Regions from separate parts of the Stenotrophomonas sp. WZN-1 genome, predicted to be linked through region 2. Evidence: riboswitches for the same ligand, from Rfam matches in the RefSeq annotation. Region 2 holds a riboswitch; the other holds the start of a gene.

Region 1 (3,402 bases), 690 kb from region 2:
GCGTCCAATCCGCATCACTTCCTGTCGGTCACCAAGCAGGGCGGTACCGCCATCGTATCGACCACCGGCAATCCGGATTGCCATGTGATCCTGCGCGGCGGCAAGCAGCCGAACTACGACGCAGGCAGCGTCGCCGATGCCTGCCAGGTGCTGGCCAAGGCCAAGCTGCCGACGCGCCTGATGATCGACGCCAGCCATGCCAATAGTTTGAAGAACCCGGAAAACCAGCCGAAGGTGATCGAGGACATCGCCGTTCAGTTGGAAGACGGCGAACAGCGCATCGTTGGTGTGATGATCGAGAGCCATCTGGTTGGTGGCCGCCAGGAACTGGTGGAAGGCCAGCCGCTGGTCTACGGGCAGAGCATCACCGATGGCTGCATCGACTGGGACACCACCGTGACGGTGCTGGAGCGACTGGCTGCGGCCGTGCGCGCCCGTCGCGACGTGAAGGTGTCCGAAGCCGCCTGAGTGCGGCACGTGTGTGGATGGCGGCCAGCGCCTGCGGGGGTGCGGCCGCGATCAGGGCCGGCCGGAGTTGGAGGCCGGCCCATCTGCACCGGCGATGCGCCTGGCGCTGCGCATGAGCGACAGCGCCAGGTACATCGCCGGGGTGGTGCAGTAGATCCGCGCAAAGCGTGGAACCCCATGCTCGGCGAACGCGAACCTCAATGCACTTCGTCGTGGTACACGAACTTCGGCATTTCCCAGCGGTAGTGGATCGCCAGCAGGCGCAACGCGAAGCCGCCGCCGAGGCAGCACAGGATCGCAGTGGCATCGGCCACGCCCCAATGCAGCAGCAACAGATACGCTGCGCCGGTCAGCAGCGCGATGATCGCGTACAGCTCCTTCTGGAAGATCAGCGGCACCTCGTTGCAGAGGATGTCGCGCAGCACGCCGCCGAACGCGCCGGTCAGCATGCCGGCGATCAGCACGATCGGCATCGCATGGCCCGCCTCGCGCGCGATCGAGCAGCCGATCAGGGTGAAGGCGATCAGGCCCAGGCCATCGAGCACCAGAAAGGTGCGGCGGAAGTGGTGCATCCAGCGTGCGACCCAGGTGGCGATCAGCGCCGCGCATACGGTGAAGCCCAGGTACTCGGGATGCTTCACCCAGCCCAGCGGGTAATGGCCGAGCAGGATGTCGCGCAGCGAGCCGCCGCCGAGGGCGGTGACGCAGGCGATCATGACCACACCGAACAGGTCCATGCGGCGGCGACCGGCGGACAGTGCGCCGGTCATGGCCTCGGCGGAAATGGCGATCAGGTAGATGATGGACAACAGCATGGGGCAGGCTCCGGGCGCGGTGGGGCCGGCCATGCGCGACCACCGCCACTGCCTGCGCAATGACGGGATGACGATGACCGGTGCCGCTCCCGCTGTCCTTTTGCCTGAGAGTTCAGCGGCGTAGGCCGCGTGCCCCTTCGGCGGATCGTCCCGGGCGTGCCCGGTGACCTCTCTCCAGCTCGGCGAGTCGAATGCATGGTTGGTGGGATTCCAGCCCACCGGCCTGAGCGATCATGGGAGCCTGCGCCTTCGGCGGGCGCCAGCGCGGCGCCTCTCTCCTGCATTCGGGCGCCAGTATATCCGCTGCAGTGCAGCACGGCATAATCCGGGCATGGCCCCGTCCCTCCGCCCGTGGTTCCTGTACCTGCTCGAATGCCGCGATGGCAGCTATTACGCCGGCATCAGCACCGACGTGGACGCGCGTTTCGCCGCCCACCAGGCCGGCAAGGGCGCGCGCTACACCCGGGCACGGCCACCGCTGCGCGTGCTGGCCGTGCGCGAGTACCCGGACCGGGCCGCCGCCTCGCGGGCCGAATGGCAGCTCAAGCAGCAGCCGCGCGAACGCAAGCTGGCCTGGCTGCAGGCACCTGCCGGGACGCTTCGGTAGATCCACGCCACGCGTGGATGGGCTGCCCGGCCCATGCGATGATCGCCCCGCGCCCAGAGCTGGAGACCCGGATGTCCACGATCGCCCTGCTGGTCGCTCTTTCCGCAGCAACGAGCCCTGCCGCCGACCCGGTCACCCTCGCGGCCATCGAAGCCACCTGCCACGACTACGTCGATGGCCAGTTGGAGGCCGACCCGAAGCGTGTTGCCCGTTCCCTGCACCCGGACCTGGCCAAGCGCGCGGTGCTCGGCGATACACCCGACGAACGCCTGGGCCTGCGCCGCATGTCGAAGGAAGAGCTGGTCTCGTTGACAAAGCAGGGCGCGCTGAAGACGCCTAAGGATCAATGGGACCGCCGCTGCACGGTGCTGGACGTGACCGGCAACGCCGCCTCGGTGCGGCTGGAAACCCCATGGTTCGTCGACTACTTCCACATGGGCCGCTTCGACCAGCGCTGGGTCATCGTCAACGCACTGTGGTACCCGAAGCCGAAGGCGATGTAGAGCGATGCGTGCCGCCGGCAAAGCATGGATCTCGGTCGTCGTACTGGTAGCCGGTATCGCGCTGCTGCCTGGCCTGCTGTACCTGCTCGGGCTGGCGCTGGTGGAAGGCCGGCCGAAGCCGGCGGACCGCGCGCCCAGTGGTGTGGCTGCGTGCAGCCGTGAACCACGGGCGGGATACCAGCCGATGAACCCCTGGCGCTTCGCCGCGCAGTTCTTCGACAAGGACGCGATGCAGAAGAAGGTGCCTGAAGTGGAGCGGGAGGCCTTCTGGATTGCCCGACGCCACCTGTGGCGACAGCCTCGGCACGGCATGCTGCGCTGGCATCTGAGCAGCACCGCGTTGACGATCTGGATCACCCGGCATTGGAGTGCCGCGCAGATTGCTGATACCGCGAGGAAGGAGGATTTCTGCCGCACCTGGTCGAAACGGCGGGTGCCAGGTGGTCCGATGAACCGGTAGATCCACGCCATGCGTGGAGGGTGTTGACGGGGTCAGAGCCCTTTCCTGCGGAAAGGGATCCGACCCCTTTGCAGGCCTTCCCTAGCGCCTCGGCCGCCGGTCATCCTGATCATCACCGAAGATGATGCGCGCGCTGCGCTGGTAGCTCCAGTACGCCACGGCCCAGTTCAGCAGCACCACGATGCGGTTGCGGAAGCCGATCAGGAAGAACACGTGCGCGGCCAGCCAGAACCACCAGGCCAGGATGCCCGACAGCTGCAGCCGGCCCAGGTGCACGATCGCGGCCATGCGGCCGATGGTGGCGAGGTTGCCGTAGTCGGCGTACTTGAACGGCCCCGGTGCCGCCTTGCCATGCAGGCGCGCGCGGATCACATCGGCCACGTACTTGCCCATCTGCTTGGCGGCAGGGGCCACGCCGGGCACCGGCTTGCCGTTGGCCTGGTTCAGTGCGGCCAGATCGCCGGCCACGAACAGCTCCGGGTGATCGGGCAGGGTCAGGTCCGGCTGTACCTGCACGCGGCCGGCGCGGTCCAGCGGCACGTCCAGCGT
Region 2 (3,402 bases):
GGTGGTTTCCCGTCGCAAGTGCTGCGGGCGTCACGGCCCGCCCTACCCCTGCACGCTGCTCAATGGCCCGTGCAGGCCGCCTGCGCCGCGCGTTCGCGCCGGTGTTCCCAGTACCAGAACACGAAGCCGGCGCCGAAGAACGCCGCCTGGCCCAGCGCCAGGTGCAGCGGGCTGGCGCTGAGCAGCGGTGACACCACGCCGGCCACCACGGTGCTGATCATCAGCTGCACGAAGGCCTGCAGCGACGAGGCCAGGCCGCGCTGGTGCGGGTACATGTCCAGCACCGCCAGCGCCAGGATCGGGAAGATCAGCGCCATGCCCATGCCGCCCAGGAAGATCGGCATCACCGCCCACGGCAGGGCGAACTGTGGCGCCAGGCCGACATAGCCGATGTTCAGCAGCACCGACAGCGCGCACAGGGCGAAACCGATGGAGACCTGTCGCGTGGGGCTGCTGTGCCCGGCCATGCGCCCGGACAGGAACGAGCCGGTGGTCATGCCGCCGATGGTGGGGATGAACAGCCAGGCGAAGCCGCCCTCGCCCAGGTGCAGGTGCTGCATCACGAACACCGGCGCCGAGGAGATGTACAGGAACACGCCACCGAAGCCGATGCTGCCGGCCAACGCAAGGCGCAGGAAACGCGGATTGAAGCCGATGCCCACGTAGTTGCGCATCAGCACGCGCGGTGACAACGGCACGCGCGCCTCGACCGGATGGGTTTCCGGCAGGTAGCGCGCGGTGGCCGCCAGCAGCACCAGCGCGAACACCACCAGGAACCAGAAGATCAGCGGCCAGCCGGCGCCGCTGAGCAGGATCCAGCCACCGATGATCGGTGCGATCGCCGGGGCGATGCCGAACAGCATCGACACCTGGCTCATCAGCCGCTGTGCATCGTGGCCGTGGTACAGGTCGCGGATCACCGCACGGCCGACAATCATGCCGACGCCTGCGGACAGACCCTGCAGCGCGCGGAACGCCAGCAGCGTGGTCAGGTCGGTGGACAGCGCACAGCCGACCGAGGCACCGACGAACACCACCAGGCCGCCGAGGATCACCCGCTTGCGGCCCCAGGCATCGGACAGCGGGCCGTGTGCCAGGCTCATCAGGCCGTAGAACAGCAGGTACACGCTGATGGTCTGCTGCACCGCCACCTCGTCCACCGCCAGGCGCTGGGCCAGCTGCGGGAACGCCGGGAAGATGGTGTCGATCGAGAACGGACCGAACATGGCCAGGCCGGCGAGCAGCAGGGCCATGCGGCGGGTGGAGGGAGCAACAGCGGCGGTCATGGGGAAGGCGTCCGGCAGGGCCATGCGTTGCACGCACGGCGGGCGCCGGTCCCCCTGCAGCAGGGACGGCGCCAGATGAATTCGGGTATCCCGCCATCATAGGTGGGGATTGCGCCCGATGCCATGCAGCGGTGCACAAAACGCACGACCGGGCCATCGGCCATTCAGGCGCAGCGGCCGGGCCCGGAGGCGGCTGGCGCGCCCGCAACGGGCTATAATCGGCGGGCAACACGGTGGGAGAAGCGGAACACCGCTGCCGAAGGCGCAACGCCCGTAATCGCTCAGGCCCGATACCACCCGTAACACAACTCTGGAGAGACCGGTTCGATCCGGCGCCGAAGGGGCACGAAGCCGCGGTTTTCCGCGCTTCCAAACTCTCAGGCAAAAGGACAGAGGGGCGCCCCGCAGACCGCCGACCGGCGGCTTGTGCCCGTGCGTGTGCCCTTTCCTGACGGATCCTTCGCCATGTCCCAGAACACCCCTTCCCTGCGTGAGCTCGAGCACCACAATGCGTTCGTCGAGCGCCACATCGGCCCCAACGATGCCGAGATCGCGCAGATGCTCGACGTCGTCGGCCACGCATCGCTGGATGCGATGTCCGATGCCATCGTACCGGCCAAGATCAAGTCGCCGGCGCCGCTGGCACTGCCTGAATCGATGACCGAAGTGCAGGCACTGGCGAAGATCCGTGCGATCGCCGACAAGAACACCGTGCTGCGCAGCTTCATCGGCCAGGGCTACTACGGTACCCACACGCCGAACGTGATCCTGCGCAATATCCTGGAAAACCCGGCCTGGTACACCGCCTACACCCCGTACCAGGCGGAAATCTCGCAGGGCCGCATGGAAGCGCTGATCAACTTCCAGACCCTGTGCGCCGACCTCACCGGCATGGAAATCGCCAACGCCTCGCTGCTGGACGAAGCCACCGCCGCTGCCGAAGCGATGACCCTGGCCAAGCGTTCGGCCAAGTCGAAGTCGGACACCTTCTTCGTGCACGACGCCGTGCACCCGCAGACCCTGGAACTGCTGCGCACGCGCGCCGAACCGATGGGCATCGTGCTGCGCGTGGGCACCCCGGCCGAAGCACTGGAAGCGGAAGCCTTCGGCCTGCTGCTGCAGTACCCGGACACCTTCGGCCAGGTCGGCGACTACAAGGCGCTGGTCGATGCCGTGCACGCGCGCGGCGGCCTGGTGGCCGTGGCCACCGACCTGCTGGCACTGACCCTGCTGGCCGCCCCGGGCGAATGGGGCGCGGACATCGTGGTCGGCAACAGCCAGCGATTCGGCGTGCCATTCGGCTTCGGCGGCCCGCACGCCGCGTTCATGGCCTGCCGTGACGCCTACAAGCGCTCGATGCCGGGCCGCCTGATCGGCGTCTCGGTCGATGCGCAGGGCAACCCGGCCTACCGCCTGACCCTGCAGACCCGCGAGCAGCACATCCGCCGCGAGAAGGCCACCTCCAACATCTGTACCGCACAGGTGCTGCTGGCGGTGATGGCCTCGATGTATGCCGTCTACCACGGCCCGGAAGGCCTGACCCGCATCGCCCGCCGCACCCACCGCCTGGCCTCGATCCTGGCCGCGGCGCTGCGCAAGGCCGGCGTGCAGGTCGGTAGTGACTTCTTCGACACCCTGCATGTCACCGGCGTGCATGCCGATGAGATCCACGCCAAGGCCCGCGCTGCGGGTTACAACCTGCGCGCGATCGACAGCGACTCGGTCGGCATCAGCCTGGACGAGACCGCCACCCGCGCCGACGTGGTCGCGCTGGCCGCCGTGTTCGGTGCGCAGGCCGACGTCGACGCGCTGGATGCCAGCACCGCCGATGCGCTGCCGGCCGGCCTGCTGCGCCAGTCCGCGTTCCTGACCCACCCGGTGTTCAACACCCACCACAGCGAGCACGAACTGCTGCGCTACCTGCGCTCGCTGGCCGACAAGGACCTGGCGATGGACCGCACGATGATCCCGCTGGGCTCGTGCACCATGAAGCTCAACGCCACCGCCGAGATGATCCCGGTGACCTGGCCGGAGTTCTCGCAGATCCACCCGCTGGTGCCGGCCGACCAGGCGCTGGGCTACAAGGAACTGATCGACACGCTGGAAGCGATGCTGG

Evidence for each region. A riboswitch is a leader RNA that binds a small molecule or an ion and turns the genes downstream of it on or off. The one in region 2 is predicted to bind glycine.
Region 1: it holds a riboswitch for glycine, as region 2 does, so the genes downstream of both, CCR98_RS18630 (trimeric intracellular cation channel family protein) here and gcvP (aminomethyl-transferring glycine dehydrogenase) in region 2, are expected to answer to the same signal.

What each region holds. Positions count from the first base shown of each region.
Region 1 covers NZ_CP021768.1:3,988,702-3,992,103, reverse strand. Annotated here, with positions in the region: gene CCR98_RS18635 (3-deoxy-7-phosphoheptulonate synthase) at 1-468, shown strand, start outside; gene CCR98_RS18630 (trimeric intracellular cation channel family protein) at 666-1,283, opposite strand; glycine riboswitch at 1,368-1,471, opposite strand; glycine riboswitch at 1,485-1,574, opposite strand; gene CCR98_RS18625 (GIY-YIG nuclease family protein) at 1,615-1,890, shown strand; gene CCR98_RS18620 (nuclear transport factor 2 family protein) at 1,962-2,393, shown strand; gene CCR98_RS18615 (hypothetical protein) at 2,398-2,853, shown strand; gene CCR98_RS18610 (NAD(P)/FAD-dependent oxidoreductase) at 2,935-3,402, opposite strand, start outside.
Region 2 covers NZ_CP021768.1:3,302,963-3,306,364, forward strand. Annotated here, with positions in the region: gene CCR98_RS15595 (multidrug effflux MFS transporter) at 60-1,286, opposite strand; glycine riboswitch at 1,587-1,689, shown strand; gene gcvP (aminomethyl-transferring glycine dehydrogenase) at 1,752-3,402, shown strand, end outside.